DNA from 3 places in the Cytobacillus sp. Hz8 genome. Region 2 is predicted to be linked to each of the others. Evidence: predicted binding sites of a transcription regulator. Region 2 holds the regulator's gene; each other region holds the start of a gene.
The links. Region 2 encodes Rex, which represses fermentation and respiration genes when NADH is low (regulators of the CRP and FNR family bind a similar motif). Its sites were predicted from a motif close to TTGTGAAATATTTCACAA; they were not measured.
Positions count from the first base shown of each region.

Region 1: pflB (formate C-acetyltransferase) is a predicted target of Rex. The motif match lies at 2,224-2,241, and genes of this name have one in related genera.
Region 3: ACE38V_RS16240 (formate/nitrite transporter family protein) is a predicted target of Rex. The motif match lies at 4,588-4,605, and genes of this name have one in related genera.

Region 1 covers NZ_JBHKFI010000006.1:108,975-115,755, reverse strand. The annotation lists gene pflB (formate C-acetyltransferase) at 1-2,147, opposite strand, end outside; gene ACE38V_RS09895 (cupredoxin domain-containing protein) at 2,519-2,971, opposite strand; gene ACE38V_RS09890 (hypothetical protein) at 3,193-3,462, shown strand; gene ACE38V_RS09885 (YkuS family protein) at 3,568-3,810, opposite strand; gene ACE38V_RS09880 (YuzL family protein) at 3,915-4,052, shown strand; gene ACE38V_RS09875 (ABC-F family ATP-binding cassette domain-containing protein) at 4,378-5,997, opposite strand; gene ACE38V_RS09870 (hypothetical protein) at 6,352-6,486, shown strand; gene ACE38V_RS09865 (SCO family protein) at 6,663-6,781, opposite strand, start outside.
Region 2 covers NZ_JBHKFI010000015.1:106,063-112,843, reverse strand. The annotation lists gene tsaB (tRNA (adenosine(37)-N6)-threonylcarbamoyltransferase complex dimerization subunit type 1 TsaB) at 1-204, shown strand, start outside; gene rimI (ribosomal protein S18-alanine N-acetyltransferase) at 222-662, shown strand; gene tsaD (tRNA (adenosine(37)-N6)-threonylcarbamoyltransferase complex transferase subunit TsaD) at 662-1,687, shown strand; gene ACE38V_RS16955 (ABC transporter ATP-binding protein) at 2,067-4,001, opposite strand; gene moaC (cyclic pyranopterin monophosphate synthase MoaC) at 4,130-4,624, shown strand; gene ACE38V_RS16945 (redox-sensing transcriptional repressor Rex) at 4,644-5,294, shown strand; gene ACE38V_RS16940 (YdiK family protein) at 5,348-5,554, opposite strand; gene ACE38V_RS16935 (CPBP family intramembrane glutamic endopeptidase) at 5,555-6,286, opposite strand; gene groES (co-chaperone GroES) at 6,665-6,781, shown strand, end outside.
Region 3 covers NZ_JBHKFI010000014.1:67,067-73,847, forward strand. The annotation lists gene ACE38V_RS16210 (SAM-dependent methyltransferase) at 1-338, shown strand, start outside; gene ACE38V_RS16215 (hypothetical protein) at 455-829, shown strand; gene ACE38V_RS16220 (3-oxoacyl-[acyl-carrier-protein] synthase III C-terminal domain-containing protein) at 886-1,884, shown strand; gene ACE38V_RS16225 (methyl-accepting chemotaxis protein) at 1,931-3,166, shown strand; gene ACE38V_RS16230 (YgaP family membrane protein) at 3,243-3,452, opposite strand; gene ACE38V_RS16235 (AAA family ATPase) at 3,665-4,411, opposite strand; gene ACE38V_RS16240 (formate/nitrite transporter family protein) at 4,663-5,502, shown strand; gene ACE38V_RS16245 (DUF3147 family protein) at 5,502-5,861, shown strand; gene ACE38V_RS16250 (DUF3147 family protein) at 5,881-6,255, shown strand.

The DNA.
Region 1 (6,781 bases), on a different contig from region 2:
CCAGATACACGAATGGTTAATTGTGGATATTCTTCTGGATGCTCCATAGCATCTAATAAAGTTTCTCTATTAAATACGTTAACATTTAGATGATGACCTTGTTTCTTAGTATAACCGTCTAAGATCGATACTAAGTTAGAAACGCGTGATTCATCTTCTTTACCGAGTGCTTTAGGTACCATTGAGAAGGTATTTGAAATTCCATCCATTGAATAGCTGTAAGGAATTTTTGCAACAGATGATAGGGAAGCTAGTGCTCCTTTTGTATCACGACCATGCATTGGGTTAGCTCCTGGTGCTAATGGTTCGCCAGCACGACGTCCATCAGGTGTGTTACCTGTTTTCTTACCATATACAACGTTAGAAGTAATCGTTAAGATTGACATTGTGTGCATAGAATCACGATATGTTTTATGTTTACGAAGCTTTTTCATGAAGCTCTTAACAATTCCTACAGCGATGCTATCTACGCGATCATCGTTGTTTCCGTATTTAGGGAAGTCGCCTTCAATTTCGAAATCAACTGCAATACCGTTTTCATCGCGGATAGGTTTAACTTTTGCATACTTGATTGCGCTTAATGAGTCAGCTACAACGCTGAGTCCTGCGATACCAGTTGCCATTGTACGAAGGATCTTTGTATCATGAAGAGCCATTTCAATGCTTTCATAGCTGTACTTATCATGCATATAGTGAATGATATTTAAAGTGTTGATGTAAAGTCCAGCCAACCAATCCATGGATTTATCAAATTTTTCCATAACTTCATCGTAATCTAATACATCAGAAGTAATAGGGGCATATGCTGGTCCAACTTGAATTTTATGTTTTTCATCAACATTACCATTGATTGCATATAATAAAGTTTTTGCAAGGTTCGCACGAGCACCGAAGAATTGCATTTGTTTACCGATTTCCATTGCGGATACACAGCAAGCAATTCCGTAGTCATCGCCATATTCTGGGCGCATGATATCATCGTTTTCATATTGAATTGAGCTTGTTTCAATCGAAACATTCGCACAGAATTTCTTAAAGTTTTCAGGTAGGCGAGAAGACCAAAGAACTGTTAAGTTTGGTTCTGGAGCTGGTCCTAAATTGCTTAATGTGTGTAAGAAACGGAAAGAGTTCTTCGTTACAAGAGCACGACCATCTTCGCCGATACCACCGATTGATTCTGTTACCCAAGTTGGGTCACCACTGTAAAGTTCGTTGTACTCAGGAGTACGAGCAAATTTTACAAGGCGAAGTTTCATGATGAAGTGGTCAACGATTTCTTGAACTTCTTGTTCAGTTAAGACACCATTTTGTAAGTCTCTTTCAATGTAGATATCTAAGAAAGTAGATACACGGCCTAAGCTCATTGCCGCACCGTTTTGTTGTTTAACTGCTGCTAAATAACCAAAGTATAACCATTGGAAAGCTTCTCTTGCATTGGTTGCTGGTTTAGAAATGTCGAAACCATATGAAGCAGCTAATTGTTTAAGTTCTTTTAATGCGCGATATTGTTCACTTAATTCTTCACGAAGACGGATAACATCTTCAGACATTACATCGCCAGTGACAGCGAAGTCTTTTTGTTTTTCTTGCATTAAGAAGTCTACACCGTATAATGCAACACGACGATAGTCACCGATGATACGTCCACGACCATAAGCATCTGGAAGACCAGTGATAATACCCACGTGACGAGCAGCTCTCATTTCTGGAGTATAAGCATCAAATACACCTTGGTTATGAGTTTTACGGTAGTCAGTAAAGATGCGTTCAACTTCTTTATCAAGTTCAAAGCCATATTCGGCAAGAGCTTGTTTTGCCATTCTTGTTCCACCGAAGATTTGAAGTGAACGTTTGAATGGTTTATCAGTTTGGAAACCAACAACTTTTTCAGTTTCTTTATTTAAATAACCAGGGCCATGAGAAGTAATGGTTGAAACGATTTCAGTATCAGCATCAAGAACGCCGCCATTTTCACGTTCTTTTTTAGATAGTTCTAAAACTTGTTTCCATAATTCATTTGTAGCTTCAGTTGGTCCCTCTAAGAAAGAATCATTACCTACATAAGGAGTAAAGTTTTTTTGGATGAAGTCACGTACGTTAACTTCTTCTTGCCAAGGTCCATTAATAAAACCTTTCCATTGTTCCATGTTCATACACCTCTATAAATGGATTTTGTAATCTATCTGTTTACATTTAAATCTTAACTCGATTATAACAGATTGCATGTGATAAAAATCACATTAATTGTGAATAAATGAACAAATTATGTGAAAGAATTATGAACACTTGATATAAAAGGGATTTCAAGTGTTCATAATAATCATTATAAATTTATCAGAAATACTAATAATTGGATAAAATAAATCTGTACTATAATTATTTTGATAAAAAGCCAAACTGTTATATAATATAAATCACCATTTATATCTCTTTCTTCATCATAATAGAAAAAGACATAGTTTTCATCAATTTCTTCGTGAAAATGATGAAAACTATGTCGGATTGACACAATTTCGCCTTAATCGACCACAATATAGCCAATCATAGGGCCGTGTTCTTGTGAATCATGGTGTGTTAAACAAATAAGTCGATATATTCCTTCTTTTTTAAATTGAACTTCTAGAACAGTTTCTTCTCCTTTTGAAACCGTCCCTTTATAATCCGTTCCTTCTATTATAAAAGGGTGTTCTTTGCCATTGAATCCTAATAAACGCAACCGAACTTTTTCCCCTTTTTCTACAAAAATCGTACCGGGATCCCAACGGTAGGACTCAAGTTCCTTACCATCCGCTGAAGTTGTTTTGAATTCGGTTGTTACAATATGGTATTCTTGAATTTCTTTATCTTCTGTGTTGTTAAAGGCTGTGACAGAGTCAGAACTAAAATAAAACCAGCAAGACAAGAAAATTATGGCGAAAAAAGCGACTATTGACATAATAACTGTCCTTCTTTTAAAAACCAAAAACATCATTCCACCTCCAATAAGTTGTCCACTATTAACCTATGCAGAAATTGGGCAAAACTGTCCAAATCCCGATAAAAAGCCAATTATATACTTGATATTTTCTTAAAAAAGACTTTACGCAATCTTCATAGTAGATTCATATTTTTCCTATAAAGTGAAATTGAGGTGAAAATAAGAAGAAATTTTTAAAAGAAGATTTGTTTTTTAAATAGGAAAGGGGGAAAACAATGAAGAGAATATTGGTTTTATTTTGCTTGGTGTTTTTATTCTTTTTATCAAGTTGTTCGCAGGCGACCCCAGAAAACTCATCTTACTTTAATTCACGAGAAACTAAGATGGAAGTAAGTACGCTATTAAAGGAAGGAAATGAAATGGATATGATGACGAGTATAAATCCACAAGTAACAAATAATCACCTTTTACAAAAAATGGGTAGCTCCGTTATAGAAAACAATTCAGTTTTATCAAAAGAATTGAACGACATTAGTAAGAAATAGCTGACTCAAAAAGATTATCTACCAACCGTTTTCAAAATGCTTTTTATTTTTATAGATACCTGATAGAAATAACCTTAATATTTGAGTCAGCAGGAAAATGGTCTATTAGCTTAATTTGCTTTCGACTTGCTGACAAACATCTTCTGCTGATAAACCGTTAGCATCGATTACAGATGCAGTAGTGGAGATTGTTTGCATTCCCATAATATTAGAATCAACCCCTGTAACCACACAACAGTCGCAGTCCTTTACATCTTGTTCAGACTTTAATTCAACGACGTCATAGCCTTTTTGCCGTAATGCATCTTGAACATTTGTTAATGATTGCTCTACACCAATTTTCGCCATCATACACACCTCCTCCGAAATTAGCATGTGTTTTTAACAAGAATTTATTCCCAAAGTATAAAAGCAATAATGGAAAGAAAAAGTAATCAAAGGAGGTGTATTTAATGTCAAAAAGAAAGAAAGATCCATCTACTATTGGTTTAGGTTCCTCGCAAGTGGAAGGGCAAGGGACGACAAATATGGAAATCGATGGAGTAAGCAAGTCTTCTGCTAGGAAGAAAACGAAAAAGCAGGACGTGTAGTTGCGTAAGTTAAGAAGCGTAATCCGGCTTTAGGGTAGCCGGATTATTATTATCGCTTTCGTGTCAAAAAGCAGAGTTACAAAGTGAGAAGGATCATAATTTGTGGGAAGTTGCAAGGAGGGGTAAAAATGCAGAAAAAGCATTGCTTAGTTTGTTAGTTCGAGATTAGAGGAGCTGATAAAAAAGTGAATGTAAAATTTTCCTAATTACAACGTCAAAAAACAACCAATTCCAATTATCACTTAAAAACTCCCACCAACCAAAAAAGAACCCCAAAAAGCCACTCTCTAAGAGTAACTTTCTGAAGTCCATAAATATTAGTAACCTATAAATACATCTCTGCAACCTGCTTTTGTAGCTCTTCATTATCCAAATACTCGTCATAAGTCATCGTTTTATCCATTAGACCAATAGGCGTGAGTTCCATAATGCGATTTGCAATCGTTTGGATAAATTGATGGTCATGTGATGAGAACATAAGCGAACCTTTGAAATGGATGAGGCCATTATTCAACGCTGTGATGGATTCTAAATCTAAGTGGTTGGTCGGTTCATCTAATAGAAGAACATTCGCTCCGCTTAGCATCATCTTTGAGAGCATGCAACGAACTTTTTCTCCACCGGATAGAACACTTGCTTTTTTAAGAACTTCTTCTCCAGAGAAGAGCATTCTTCCTAAAAATCCGCGTAAAAAGCTTTCACTATCATCTTTTGGTGAAAATTGACGGAGCCAGTCTACCAAAGTCAAATCGCAATTTTCAAAGAAACTGGAGTTATCCTTTGGAAAATAAGCTTGAGAAGTGGTTACCCCCCATTTAAAGGTGCCGCTGTCTGGTTCCATTTCCCCCATCAAAATTTTAAAAAGCGTCGTTTTCGCAAGCTCGTTTGTACCGACAAGGGCGATTTTATCATCCTTATTCATTACGAAGCTGATATTATCTAACACTTTTTCACCATCAATTGTTTTCGTTAGTCCCTCAACACGAAGCAGGTCATTCCCAATTTCACGATCTGGGGTAAAGCCAACATAAGGGTATCTGCGAGAGGATGGTTTTATATCGTCTAAGTTAATTTTATCAAGTAGCTTTTTCCGAGAAGTGGCTTGCTTAGACTTGGATGCATTCGCACTAAAACGAGCAATGAAGGATTGAAGTTCCTTGATCTTTTCTTCTTTTTTCTTATTGGCATCTTGCGCCATTTTCAATGCTAATTGACTGGATTCATACCAGAAATCATAGTTTCCAACGTAGATTTGGATTTTCCCAAAGTCTAAATCCGCGATATGGGTACAAACTTTGTTCAAAAAGTGCCGGTCATGGGAAACAACAATGACGGTATTCTCGAAGTTAATTAAGAATTCCTCTAACCAGCCAATTGCTTTAATGTCTAAGTGGTTAGTCGGCTCGTCAAGGAGTAAAACATCTGGTTTACCGAATAAGGCCTGAGCAAGAAGTACTTTCACTTTTTCTGCCCCAGAGATATCGGCCATTTTTTTCGTGTGAAGATCTTCTCCAATCCCTAAGCCTTTTAAAAGAATGGCAGCTTCGGATTCGGCTTCCCATCCGTTTAATTCAGCAAATTCTCCTTCTAATTCTGCAGCACGCATGCCATCTTCATCGGAAAAATCTGCTTTCAAATATATGGCATCTTTTTCTTGCATAACCTCATACAATCTTGTATGACCCATGATGACAACCTTTAGAACTTCTTCCTCTTCATATTCAAAGTGATTTTGTTTTAAGACTGCGAGACGTTCATTAGGTCCTAATTGAACGCTACCCGTTTGAGGTTCAATTTCTCCTGAAAGGATTTTTAAAAAGGTTGATTTTCCAGCACCATTTGCACCAATGAGCCCATAACAGTTACCAGGTGTAAATTTCATATTGACTTCTTCAAAAAGCTTGCGGTCACCATATCGTAAACTTATATCATTGACAGTAATCATGTAATATCCTCCAAAAAAACAATATCTGTTTGATTATAACATTCAACGGGGTCAAAGTGGAATCTTTTTGGAATGCATTCATAAATAAGGTTGATGAAAAAAATTAATTATGGGAGGATATTCCAAGTTTGAAAACGAATATTAACATGGAAGGAGGTAGAAAATTTGGAAAGGGAAAACGTTATGGTTAAAGCCTGAAAAATAGGAATGTATTATATTGACAAATTTCGTCAAGCTTAAAAATGATGTCGATATTTTTCTAGATAAATTTATCATTTGTTCATACTTTATTAATAATTGTAGGATACAATGAATTTAAATGAAAAGAGTTTGTTCAATAAAGGAGTTTTTATGATGCCAAAAAAACAGCTCGTTGATTTAGTGAATCGATTAAAAAATTCAGGAATACAAATAGGATTTACGAAGCCAAAAGCAAACATTTTAAATATTCTTCAACCAGCACAAAAACTATCTTCGTCACCAAATTAACTTTTATAAATCAAGGGAAAAGATGAGTGATTTCGATTACTCATTTTTTTTATTAAAAAACATCCACTTAAAATCAAAATCTGTTTTTAAGGTGGATGTTTTTATTCTGTGATTATTCATTATATTTCTGATAAACAGCTATCTAAAAAGAATGAATATACAAGTACCTTGGGTGATTAATCAATATCTTTCATGATTTTATCAAAAACATCTTTTCGATTAAATTTATCGCCCATTGGGAACTTTTTAATATAACGATTGTTTTCATCTACAAGATAGACAAAAGTTGTATGGA
Region 2 (6,781 bases):
CATAGAAAGACATTAGAAGAGATTTTAGGAAGACAAGCTTTTTTTGCTGCAAAAACAGAGTATAACCCTAGACCTGCAGAGCTTGCTTTTCTAGGAGTGAATCGAGAAGGGGAGGATATTCATACGTTTGTCCCCAATTATATTCGTTTAGCAGAGGCGGAAGCCAATTGGTTAAAAAAGAAGCAAGTAGAGAAGAACTTATGAAACTGGGACGACGGGAAATGGCCAAATTCAGATTGATGACAGAACATGATATTGATCATATTTTGAAAATCGAACATGCTTCATTTACTCTACCTTGGAGTCGGGAAGCCTTTGTCAATGAGATGACCAGAAATCAGTATGCTGTCTACATTGTGGTTGAAGTGAATGAGCAAATTGTAGGTTATTGCGGTATGTGGCTTGTAGTGGATGAAGCACATATAACAAATGTTGCTGTACTTCCTGAGTATCGTGGCCAAAAGATTGGCGAGGCATTGATGAGAAAGACGATGGAATTCGCAAGTGCACATGGGGCTGTGACGATGACACTTGAAGTGCGCGTTTCAAATATGATTGCCCAGTCCTTATATCGGAAGCTGGGATTTATGGATGGAGCGATTCGCAAGAGCTATTATACTGATAATCATGAGGATGCATTAGTGATGTGGGTGAATTTATAATGGAAAAAGACGTATATATATTAGGAATTGAATCAAGCTGTGATGAAACAGCAGTAGCGATTATTAAAAATGGAAGAGAAATTGTCGCAAATGTTGTGGCTTCACAAATAGAAAGTCATAAGCGTTTTGGTGGAGTCGTCCCTGAAATCGCATCGCGCCATCATGTTGAGCAGATTACGATTGTTTTAGAAGAGGCATTGAATCAGGCCAATATGACTATGGAAGAAATAGATGGGATTGCGGTAACAGAAGGACCAGGATTGGTTGGGGCACTCCTTATTGGTGTAAATGCAGCAAAAGCTCTTGCATTTGCCCATCAGAAACCATTAATTGGTGTTCATCATATTGCTGGACATATTTATGCGAATCGGCTAATAAAGGAATTTACCTTTCCATTAATTGCTCTTGTCGTGTCTGGCGGGCATACGGAGCTTGTATATATGAAAGAACATGGTCATTTTGAAGTGATTGGTGAGACGCGGGATGATGCTGCAGGTGAAGCTTATGATAAGGTGGCAAGAGTATTGAATATGCCATATCCAGGTGGTCCTCATATTGATCGTTTAGCTCATGAAGGAAGGCCAACCATTGATTTGCCAAGGGCTTGGTTAGAAAAAGATTCTTACGATTTTAGTTTCAGTGGATTAAAATCAGCTGTGATTAATACTGTGCATAATGCTGATCAACGTGGAGAGATTATTAAGCCTGAGGATCTTGCGGCTAGTTTTCAGGAGAGTGTCATCGATGTATTGGTGACAAAAGCAGTCAGAGCTACGAAAAAGTACCAAGTGAAGCAGGTTCTTTTAGCTGGTGGTGTTGCAGCAAATAAAGGATTGCGAGCAAAATTGGAGGAGGCATTTCAGTCATTAACCGATGTTGAATTAGTGATTCCTCCTTTATCACTTTGTACAGATAATGCAGCTATGATTGCAGCTGTTGGTAGCGTGCTTTATCAAAAAGGAATTCGTTCAGATTTATCCTTAAATGCCAATCCTGGATTAGAAATTACCATTTATAATAATTAATAAGGAGGGGACTGATTCTTTAAAAGAGTGTCAGTCCTTTTATATTAATCAATAATTAAACAAACGTTTGATTGAACAATATTGAGGATGAAGAAATTAAACAAACGTTTGATTGAAGTATATTGAGAGAGAAAAAGTTAAACAAACGTTTGATTGAATTCACAGGCTCAGTTTTTTCACAATCCTTTAGAAGGGCTGATTCTGTGGATAACTATAAAAAATTTGATATATCCTGTGGAAAATGTGGATAAGATGATATTTGTTTGTGGATAATGTGGAAAACTGCTGTTGATAGCTTTATAAAGAGATTTTGTTTGTGCATAAAATTGTGGAAAAGGTCTAACGTGATATTAAGACGTTAGACCTTTTATTGTGGATATTATTCATCTTCAACTAGTTCAGTCCATTGCTCCATAAGAGAATCAAGCTCAGCTTGATAGGTTTCATTCTCTTTATGGATCGCGAGTACCTTTTCGTGATCTTGGTAAATCTCGGGATCGCATAAAAGTTCTTCATTTTGGCTAAGGAAGCTCTCTAATTCTTCAATCCTTTTTTCGATTTCTTCTAAACGTCTTTTACGTTGGCGTTCTAATTTTTTCGCTTCTTTATCCTGTTGATAACTATTTTTTTCTAATGGAGTAGCTGTAGAGGAGTCATTTTTTGTTTGTTCAAGTTGCTCTAAAGCCATTAGTTCCTCTTGCTCTTGTTTTTTTTCAAGGTAATAATCATAGTCGCCTAAGTATTCCGTTGCACCACCTGCATCAAGCTCTAAGACCTTTGTGGCAATGCGGTTGATAAAATATCGGTCATGTGAAACAAAAAGGATTGTTCCAGGATAATCCACAAGGGCATTTTCTAACACTTCCTTGCTATCTAAATCCAAATGGTTGGTTGGTTCGTCCAAAATTAAGAAATTTCCTTTTTGCATCATTAATTTAGCTAGGGAGAGTCTAGCTTTTTCTCCGCCACTTAGAGTGGAAACCGTTTTTAAGACATCGTCCCCAGTAAAAAGAAAGTTGCCGAGTACTGTACGGATGTCCTTTTCATTTTTATTCGGATAATCATCCCAAAGTTCATTAAGGACCCTTTTATTCGAAGTTAGGTTAGCTTGCTCTTGATCGTAATAGCTAATAAATACATTAGAACCGTAATGAATTTCTCCAGAGATAGGAGAAAGTTTTTTCACAATCGTTTTGAGAAGTGTGGATTTTCCAATTCCATTTGGACCCACAAGGGCAATGCTCTCTCCTCTTGTGATACGGAAGGAGATATTCTCTGATACCTTTTCCGAATGGTAGCCTACTGATAAGGAATGCATATTTAGGACTTCATTTCCACTTTGCTTTTCAATGTCAAAACCAAAAGAGGCTGATTTTTCATCCCCTAAAGGCCGGTCCATGACTTCCATGCGATCAAGCATTTTTCGTCTGCTTTGAGCTCTCTTAGTTGTCGAGGCGCGAGCAAGATTTCGTTGTATAAATTCCTGAAGTTTTGTAATCTCGTCCTGCTGTTTTTCATAAAGCTTCATGTCTCTTTCGAAATTCTCCGCTTTTTGATCCAAATAAGCGCTATAATTTCCTTTAAACTTACTAATATGTTTTCGCGAAATCTCATATACTTGGTTCACTACTTTATCTAGGAAGTAGCGATCATGTGAAACAATTAATATTGCACCATCATAGCTTTGCAGATACTGTTCAAGCCAAGACAGGGTTTCAATATCTAAATGGTTGGTAGGCTCGTCCAAGATTAAGATATCGGGTTTTGTAAGGAGAAGCTTCCCAAGAGCTAAACGTGTCTTCTGTCCGCCGCTAAGACTGGCAATTTTGGTGGAATAATCAAAGGTTTGGAAATTCAACCCATGTAAGATAGAGCGGATATCGGCCTCATACTGATAACCTCCCATTTCTTTAAATTTCACTTGGAGTGTATCATATTCTTTTATGATTCGTTCATATTCTGTATTGTTATCATAAATAGCGGGATTTGCCATTTTTTCCTCTAATCTTCGAAGATCTTGTTCTAAATCTCTTACCTGTTGAAAAACAGTCAGCATCTCATCCCAAATTGATAATTCTGATTCTAGCCCAGTATTTTGTGCTAAATAGCCAATGGAAACGTCCTTTGGCTTTATCACTTCGCCAGCATCATAGGACATTTTTCCAGCAATCATTTTTAATAATGTTGATTTACCCGCGCCGTTTCGGCCTACTAAGGCAATGCGGTCGCGCGTTTGGACTTCAAGCTTTATATTCGATAAAATAAGGTCAGCTCCGTAATATTTAGTTAACCCATTAACTTGTAATAAAATCATCTCTTTCACCCCTGCATCTAGAGATAGTGTAACGTATTCGTCAATGTTCATCAATATTTGTGAATAAATGTACAATGTTAATACACAGTAGGGAAAAAATAGTGTATCATTCTAAGTGAGGTGTTGATATTTTGAAATTTACCCATTTTAATGAAGAAGGCAGAGCCAAAATGGTGGATGTAGGGGATAAGCCCGAAACAATTCGTATTGCCAAAGCGCAGTCAAGTATTATAGTCAATCAAGAAATCTATAATGGGATTACGAATAATCAAATCAAGAAAGGTGATGTTCTCGCAGTTGCTCAAGTAGCAGGGATAATGGCCTGCAAAAAAACATGGGAAATCATCCCAATGTGTCATCCAATACCATTAACAGGTGTCGATATTGCTTTTCACTGGGAAGAGGAAGCTGAAGAAAATTATAGGCTTGTTATGATTGCCACAGTGAAAACGAAGGGAAATACAGGTGTAGAAATGGAAGCGTTAACAGCCGCATCTGTGTGTGCCTTAACCGTATATGACATGTGCAAAGCCTTAGATAAAGGGATGATAATTGGAGAGACTTATTTACTTGAGAAATCTGGTGGAAAGAGTGGCGACTACAAAAGAAAAGAGAAAATTTAAATGATTGGGGGGAAAAGAAGTGAGTAATGGTACGATGAAAATCCCACAAGCGACTGCGAAAAGATTGCCGTTATATTATCGGTTTCTAAAAAACCTACACTCATCTGGCAAGCAAAGAGTCTCTTCTTCAGAACTCAGCGAAGCGGTGAAGGTGGATTCTGCGACGATTCGCCGGGATTTTTCCTATTTTGGTGCATTAGGGAAAAAAGGTTATGGCTACAACGTCAATTATCTTCTATCCTTTTTTCGTAAAACCTTGGATCAGGATGAATTAACAAAGGTTGCCTTAATTGGGGTGGGTAATTTAGGTACGGCGTTTTTAAATTACAATTTTTTGAAAAATAACAATACGAAAATTGAAGTAGCCTTTGATGTTGATTCGTCCAAGGTTGGAACGAAAATTGGGGATATCCCTGTCTATCATATGGATGATTTAGAGAAGGTTTTGGTAGACGAAGACATTCAAGTTGTCATCTTAACGATTCCAGCACCTGTTGCACAATCGATCACGGATCGTTTGGCAAAAGTGAATGTAAAGGGAATTCTTAACTTTACTCCTGCCAGGTTAACAGTACCTTCTTCCATTCGTATTCATCATATCGATTTAGCAGTAGAACTGCAATCATTAGTCTATTTTTTGAAACATTACCCAAATGGGAAACAAGACTAAAGAAAAGCGGCTTATTTTTAATGAATCGTCTTCATAAAATAAGCCGCTTTTTATTATTTTCGATTTTGAATTTTTTTAATTTTAAAGTGAAAGGAGATCATTCTAATGCCTGATCCTAAATCAAAGGTGGCTAATATTACGAGCAGGTAAGTGAAAAACCGCCACTGTCCATCTTCTTGGATATTTTGAATAGCAAAAAAGATGAATAATATCCCCAAGAATATATATAAGATCCCGGAATAAAGGGGTGATTGCCTCATTTAAAGTCCTCCGATAAAACCTTGAATTTTTTCCGCATCATGTATCATTCTTTCGAGGTCATTCTTATAAATGGATTGAACTAAAACCACAAATGTATTCATCGCCACATGAGCAAACATCGGTACAAGAATGCGATTTGTTTTGACATAAAGAAATGCAAAGGTAAAACCCATTGCTGAATATAAAAGGATGTGCTCAGGCTCTCCATGTGCTAAAGCAAAAATAATGGAACTAATTAGTGCCGATATCAGGAAATTAAATCGTTTATGTAGGGAACCGAAAATGATTTTTCGAAAAACAATTTCCTCCAACATCGGTCCAATGATGGAAGTGACAAGAATAACAATCGGGTAAGTATTGATTAAATGGATGATTTGCTGCGTATTTTCTGAACCCATTTCGATGCCGAGGAGGCTTTCAATTCTTGCTGCAATTCCTTGAGCGAAAAGGGCTAAAAATACACCTCCAACTGCCCATAAAATCGAGTTGCTTACAGGTGCCAAAGGTTTGTTTCTATTATAGTGTAGCATTTCCTTTCTTAATAAGAATAAAACAATCACTAAAGTAACGGCGAAGCTGATAACAAGCCAAATGGATACTGAATATATTTGCAATTTTCTCTGACTGATTCCTAAAGCCTCTCCCATTAATGAAATGAATGGAACGCCGATAAAGCTTGAAAACTGCATGATTATGTAGGCGATGATGATAAGCCAGTATTCTTTTTTCAAAATGATTTGTCTCCTTTTTCGTTTCTCCTATAATAATAAGCTGATCATTGGGTACCCAGTTGTTAGTAAAATATGAGCAGCATCGAATTTCACTTTATTCTCATTCTACTAATAAATTGCCCTTTGTTTCAAATGGAAGACATTTTAAACTATATTTCAGAATGATTAAATTTCTGTTTGCTTTTTCCAAAATGCTGGATAAATAAGCAAATGCAGTACATACTTGTAAGTGTTTAAGATCATAAGTAAATTTGAAAAAAATATGGCTTTTTACTTGCAAATTTTTTTCAGATTCTTTAATATAATAAATGTGTTAGCACTCAATCGAAGAGAGTGCTAATAATAAAATTTACATATTATTTGAGGAGGTTGTTTCACTTGTTAAAGCCACTAGGTGATCGTATTGTCATTGAGCTTGTTGAAACAGAAGAAAAAACTGCAAGCGGTATTGTTTTACCAGATACAGCGAAGGAGAAGCCTCAAGAAGGTATCGTC
Region 3 (6,781 bases), on a different contig from region 2:
TGAGAAAGGGTGGGGAAGGAATCCGATTTTTTCATGGTATTGCGGAAGAGTATCCAATCGATCCGTTAGACAATCGATTTTATTTCTTTAATCCCTTTTCTATTCAAATCTTTATGAATATTGTCAAAAATATTCTGATTTCAATGGAACAATCTGAGCGAGAGGTAGAATTGATTTTATATTATTGTTCAGATGATTATCTCTATTTTCTAGAAAATCAAACATTGTTTGAGCTGAAACAAGAAATCATTTTGCCTAGAATATACGATCATAATCCATATGAGAGATTTTTAATCTATCGCTTGGATAATCGCACATCTATTTTTGAGAAAAAATGAATCAATTGTTAAGATTTATAAAAGATTAGAAGAAATATTCCGATATAAGGTTTGTATGAAAAAATAACTAGGACCAATTATTTAAAGAAACAGTGTTAAGGAAAGGGAGGATGGAAATGTCTTCAATTACAGATTTTCAAACAGACACAAGACATAGGGCATTTATTATTACCATTAATGGTTTTGCTGGTGCAGAAAGTGCGGCAAATTTTGTGGGAAATTTAAAGAATGAAGTTTCAAAGCTAAATCCAAGTGAGTACACCTTGATTGCAGATGGGGCTCAGTTAAAAACCTTTAAACCAGAAATTTTGCCGATTCTTGAGAAAAGCTATGCCTTATATACAAGCTTAGGCTTTAAAAAAGTATTTATTGTTAATCCAGAAAGAGTGACACCTCGCCTACAATGTAAACGAATTGCTAAAAATGTTGGATTTACAGGAGAATTTATTTCTAGTTTACAAGAGGCCTTAGAGGTAGCTGCAAGTATTTAGGGATAGGAAGAAATTATGATTATAGAAAAACATAAAGATAAGGGGTTAAGTTAGTAATGTCAACAAGTATTACATTAAGAGATGTAGCTGTCTACCATCCAGAAAAAGCAGTAAATAATCGTTATTATATTGATCATTTTAGTCGTCAAGGTAAGGAAATCGATCGTTTGCTTGAAGCACTTGGGAGAGAGAATCGATTTGTAGCTGATTACCAGACTGAAACAACACTAACCATGGCGATTGAGGCCTCTAAAAACGTATTAAAGAAAACGGGATTAACAGGTGAGGATCTAGATATGATTGTTTTTGTTTCAGCCACACCTGAATATCTTGCACCTCCAAACTCCGTTGCAATTCACCATGCTTTAAATGGGAAAGAAGAGTCCATCGTGTACGATATGAATGCGGCTTGTGTTGGGATGATTGTGGCAGTGGAGCAAATTAGCCGTAATATGCTGGCTAATCCCAATATGGAACGGGCTTTAATTGTTGGATCAGAACAGTTGCATCGTTATGCAAGCAAAGAAGACGAATTAACCTATGCTAGCTTTGGTGATGGGGCATCAGCTGCCATATTAGAAAAGCAGCATAATACGGATCGAGGTTTTATTGATTCGGTCTATAAAGTAAATACAGAATCTCTTGAAAAAATAGCGTTGCCAGCATGCGGTTTATCTAAACTATATGACCATAAAACAGATCTCTATGAAAAACGTGTAAAATGGGAAAATGTAAGTAATGACAATGCTTTTAAGACTACTGTAGAGCTGATTGAAAAGTTATTGAATAGGAATCAATTAACGCCTTCAGATATTCAAGCCTTTTGCTTCTCCCAGCTCTCAAGGAAAAATATTTATAAAGTCCAGGAAGCATTTCATGAGGATGTTAAAAAGTTTCCTATTGTCGGAACGAAGTATGGTTATACAGGGGCTGCCAGTCCTTTTATGGCATTTGAACATGCCGTTAATGTTGGTCAAGTGAAAAAGGACGATTACGTTGTTTTTTGGTCTGTTGGAGCAGGTTCAACAGCCTGTGCAATGCTTTATAAATATTAGATGAGTCATAAGCAGGGAAATAATACATAAAATTAGGTGGGTCAAAATGAAGAATTATAGAATGGGTTTTATTAAACAAATCTTTCCCTTTATCATCATTGGTGTAATCATTATGGGAGGGACCTTATGGGGCAATAAAGAAATTCAATTTTGGATCGCGATAGTTGGTTCCATTGCAGTTATTATTTTTGGCATTTGGTCCGCGCTCCTTTTGGCTAATAAGCTTTCTCAATTTGAATTAGTATCAGAGAAAATAAAATCAGGTGATTTTACGGAAATTACCACTAAGGAAAATCAACATCTTGGTGAATTAATGCTTGCGCTAAATGAAGTAACCGATAAAACCCGCAATCTCGTTGCTAATTTAAAAGTGGGAGTTTATGAGGTTGGAGGTCATTCAGAGGAGTTATCTGCAACAGCAACAGAGCTTACTTATATTATTCAAGATGTTATTGATACGATGAATGTCATGACACAAGGATCGATGGAATTAAGTGCTACAACTCAGCAAATAAGTGCGGCTATTGAAGGTATAGATTCCTCTACTAATAGATTAGCAGAAAAAGCAAAAGATGCAGGAAATTTAGCTGAACAAATTAAAGAAAGAGCCTCTAAGGTCATGGAAGATGCTAAGCATTCTGTGGATTCTTCGGAAGAAATCTATGTGGAAAAAGAAGAAAAGATAATGAAAGCTATTGAGGACTCAAAAGTAGTGCAGGAAATCACTATTTTGGCTGATACAATTGGAAGTATTGCGGAGCAAACGAATCTTTTAGCATTAAATGCCTCAATTGAAGCTGCCAGGGCTGGTGAAGCAGGAAAAGGATTTTCTGTAGTAGCTGATGAAATAAGAAAATTGGCTGAACAATCTTCAAAATCTGTGGAAAACATTCGAAATGTCATTGGAAAAGTTCAAAGTTCCTTTAGCAACCTAACCAATAACTCAAAAGACATTTTGCATTATATGAATACGGAAGTGAAGCCAGATTATGAAAAATTTATTCAAATAGGAATTCAGTACGAAAAGGATGCTGATTTTATAAATCAAATGTCTATTGATATTGCAGATTCCTCAAGTGAAATGGCGAGTTCGATAAAAGAGGTCAACATGGCCATTCAAGAAATTTCAGCCACGACTATGCAAAATGCATCTAGTGCGGAAGAAATATTAGATAATGTTTCAGAAGTATCATTAGCGATTAAAGAAGTAGAAGAAAGTGTTCAAAATCAATATAAACTAACGGAAAATGTGAAGCAGTTACTGGATCAAGTTCAAGTGTAAATGGCAGGGAAAGACAAGTTGCCCCTAGTTGAAACAACTAGGGGCTTTCTGAATTGGGAAAGATAGATGATTAATGCTACATTTTTAGAGAATTCTTTTTTGCACACGTATTCACTCGCAACAGTGGATACAATGGACAAAACTTTAGGAAAGCAGTAATTATTAACACTACACCTATTAAACTAATATATTTCATTCCCCCATCCAATAGGAAAAACAATGAGATAAATGCTATGCCTAATAGGAATCGAATCGTTCTGTCGGTCGCTCCAATATTTTTCTTCAAACCACCAGCCCCTTTGTACTTATTTGGCTAACCAAGCGAAAAATTATTAACTTCTCTGACTAAATAATGCACATTATTTAGTCTAATCTTTTAGTTAGCTAATTAAAAAATAAGGTAAAAGGGCATCGTGATTCAGTGACAAAGTCACATTGTCAATACTCTGTCAATTATCGTGAATCGAGATAATTCGTACGTCAACGTAAATCCTATTCTTATTTAAATAAATGGAAAAGAAGCCGTTCCTTATCTTCGAAAAAATGCTTCATAATCTTATAGTGATTCGTTTCCTCAAGTGTGGTTTCTTGGATTCCATTTTCAGTTAATTCATAAATGATGGAATCTGGGTAAGCCATCAAAATGGGTGAATGGGTAGCAATGATAAATTGTGAATGATGATGAATTAGTTCGTGCATTCTTGAAATCATTGATAATTGGCGAAGGGGAGAAATGGCTGCTTCCGGTTCATCTAATATATACACCCCATTCCCCCAAAAACGATTCATAAATGCTGCAAAGAAGGATTCCCCATGTGATTGCTCGTGAAGAGAGAGACCACCGAAGGAATCAATGATTCTGCCTCCTCCTGGTTCTTTATCCAGTTCTTCGATATTTGTGGCTAGGTTATAGAAGGTTTCTGCACGAAGAAAGAAGCCATCCTTTGGTTTTTCAACTCCCTTAATAAGTTTAATATAGTGGTCTAGTTGTGAATGAGTATCAAAAGTTGAAAAGTTGAAATTAAAACTACCTCCTTCTGAGTTAAAGCCATAGGCAATCGCAATGGCTTCAAGTAATGTGGATTTTCCCATGCCATTTTCTCCAACAATATAGGTTACCTTTGGATGCAGGGGCAGATCGTGAAGATTCTTGATACAAGGGAGGTTAAAAGGATAGGTATGAAAGGAGGGAACAGCCTCCCGTTTGACTTCGACTTTTCTTATATATTGTTGATGGTCATACATGGAATCTCTCCTTCATTGATCGGTTTATCATAAGAATAACAGAATCGTCTAATAGAGAGAAACAGATAGGAAGACTTTCTTTAATAAGTCCTATCATTTATGAAAACGCTTCGAAAACCTTAAAGAAATGTTCACATGGATTGGTAAGAAAATGGGTTAAAATAAACTATGTTGTTTTGTGAATTAGTGCACAATAAAAATATTCCATAGAAAAAAAGAAAAGGAATGTTTTTTGAAAGGAAATGATCAACATGTCATCATTCTACAAACCGGAGCAAATAGTAGACGTAACGATTAAAAACGGAATCAAAAAAACGTCCTATCCTGCCTTAACAACCATGATTTTGGGTTTTGAAGCAGGTGCATTTATTGCATTAGGCTACTTGTTATATATTCGAATTACCGCTCCATTAACAGGTGTTGCAGCAGGATTTACGAATTTATTAGGTGGAGCTGTTTTCCCAATTGGACTTATTCTTACCTTAATTGCAGGGGGAGAGCTTCTTACAGGAAATATGATGGTCGTCGCACTTTCTAGAATGGCTAAAAGGGTGAGAACGAGTCAGTTATTAAAAAACTGGTTACTAGTTACAATTAGTAACTTTATTGGAGCTATTTTTGTGGCTTACTTTTTTGGTCATGTAATTGGATTAACAGAAACGGGTCCGTTTTTAGCGAAAACCGTAGACCTTGCTGAGCATAAGCTTGGAGATTCTTTTATTCAAGCGTTCTTTTCAGGAATTGGCTGTAACTGGCTTGTTGCTGCAGCTGTATGGCTTTCTTATGGATCAGAAGATATGATGGGGAAGATTGCGGGAATCTGGTTCCCAACAATGGCCTTCGTGTCAATTGGTTTTCAGCATATAGTAGCTAATATGTTTGTCATTCCTGCTGCAATACTAGCAGGGTATTTTACTTGGTTAGATTATTTAGGAAACTTCGTCCCAGTGTATTTAGGAAACGCGGTTGGCGGCGCATTATTTATCGCGATGGCCTATTGGCTAGCTTATAAAAAGAAAGAGCATACAGTCCTCGATAGTTCTAAATCTTCTAAGCAGGCTGAGCCAATGGTTAATAGAGGTGGTATGTAATGGCCGAGATTTCCATAAGTGCCTTGGTGATACGATTCTTATTGGGTGGAACCGCAGTCCTTGGTTCAACGTTGATTGCAAAGCTTTTAGGTGAGAGAGCTGGCGGTATTTTTGCCGCATTTCCAGCTGTATACTTAGCGGCATTACTTACTGCTCATTTAGATTTAAGCGGAGCAGAGCTGATTTCGCATTCGATATTGCTTTCAAAAGGAGCAATCATTGGGATGGTCATTAATATTGTTGTGGCTATTGCCACTGGCTATCTTTTACCAAGACAGGGCTGGAAGCTTGGATTAATTCAAGCGACCGTATGTTGGTTTGTTGTTTCAATGGTTGTTGCAATCGTCACATCTCACTAATGAAGAAAAGGTGATTCTCTTGAATAAGCATGATTTAATTCTTCGTTTTTTATTAGGTGGTACAGCTGTCATGCTCAGCTATATTGTGACAGTCATTTCTCCCTGGAAGCTATTAGCAGGGATCTTTGCCGCATTTCCAGCGGTGATGCTTACAGCCGTATTGATGGTGGGAATAGCTTCAGGCTCAAAAAAGGCAGCAAAGATAGCCAATGGATCCGTTTATGGGATGATTGGCGGCGTAGTATGTGTAGCAACGGTCCTTTTGGTCTTGAAGGTAACGAACAATTGGATGTTTAGTATTATCTTAGGATTATTCTTATGGCTTGGCAGCTCTATTCTAGTGTCTGTCATTAGAGAAAGAATGAAGAATATAAGCTCTCGCAAAGCGGCATGAAACTTTTGGTTAGAATTATAGCTTTCTGGTATTTTTACTTATTAATTAATTTAATAAAATATCAGATTTGTAAAAATCTGTTGATATAGATTTTGAGAATCCAATGACGAGGAGGTCATTGGATTTTTTTATCCCACTCTTAACGGACATTTTGACTCCCACTTCAAGATTCTGAGAATACGAAGAAGATAAGTGGGAGATCAACTGTCCGTAAAGGTCCGACGACGGACAGGAGGTCCTAGTCAGGCGAAGCCACAGGATGTGGCGTTATGAGCGTGATAAGTGAAATAAGATTTTTCTTTGGGCTTCAGCCCTTAGAAAAATCAATCAGGCTCTGCGTGACTAACCATCAGTGGGGGATGAATGGCAGACTAAAAGCGCGACGTCAACACATAAGTCTGCACACTTCACGTCCTGTGCGTCGAAAACCCCCACTGATGGAAGTTTCACTTTATATCCAGATTGAATACGGAGAAATTGATTCGGAAAAATTTTTTTGTCAATACTATTGACCTTAACGTTGCGT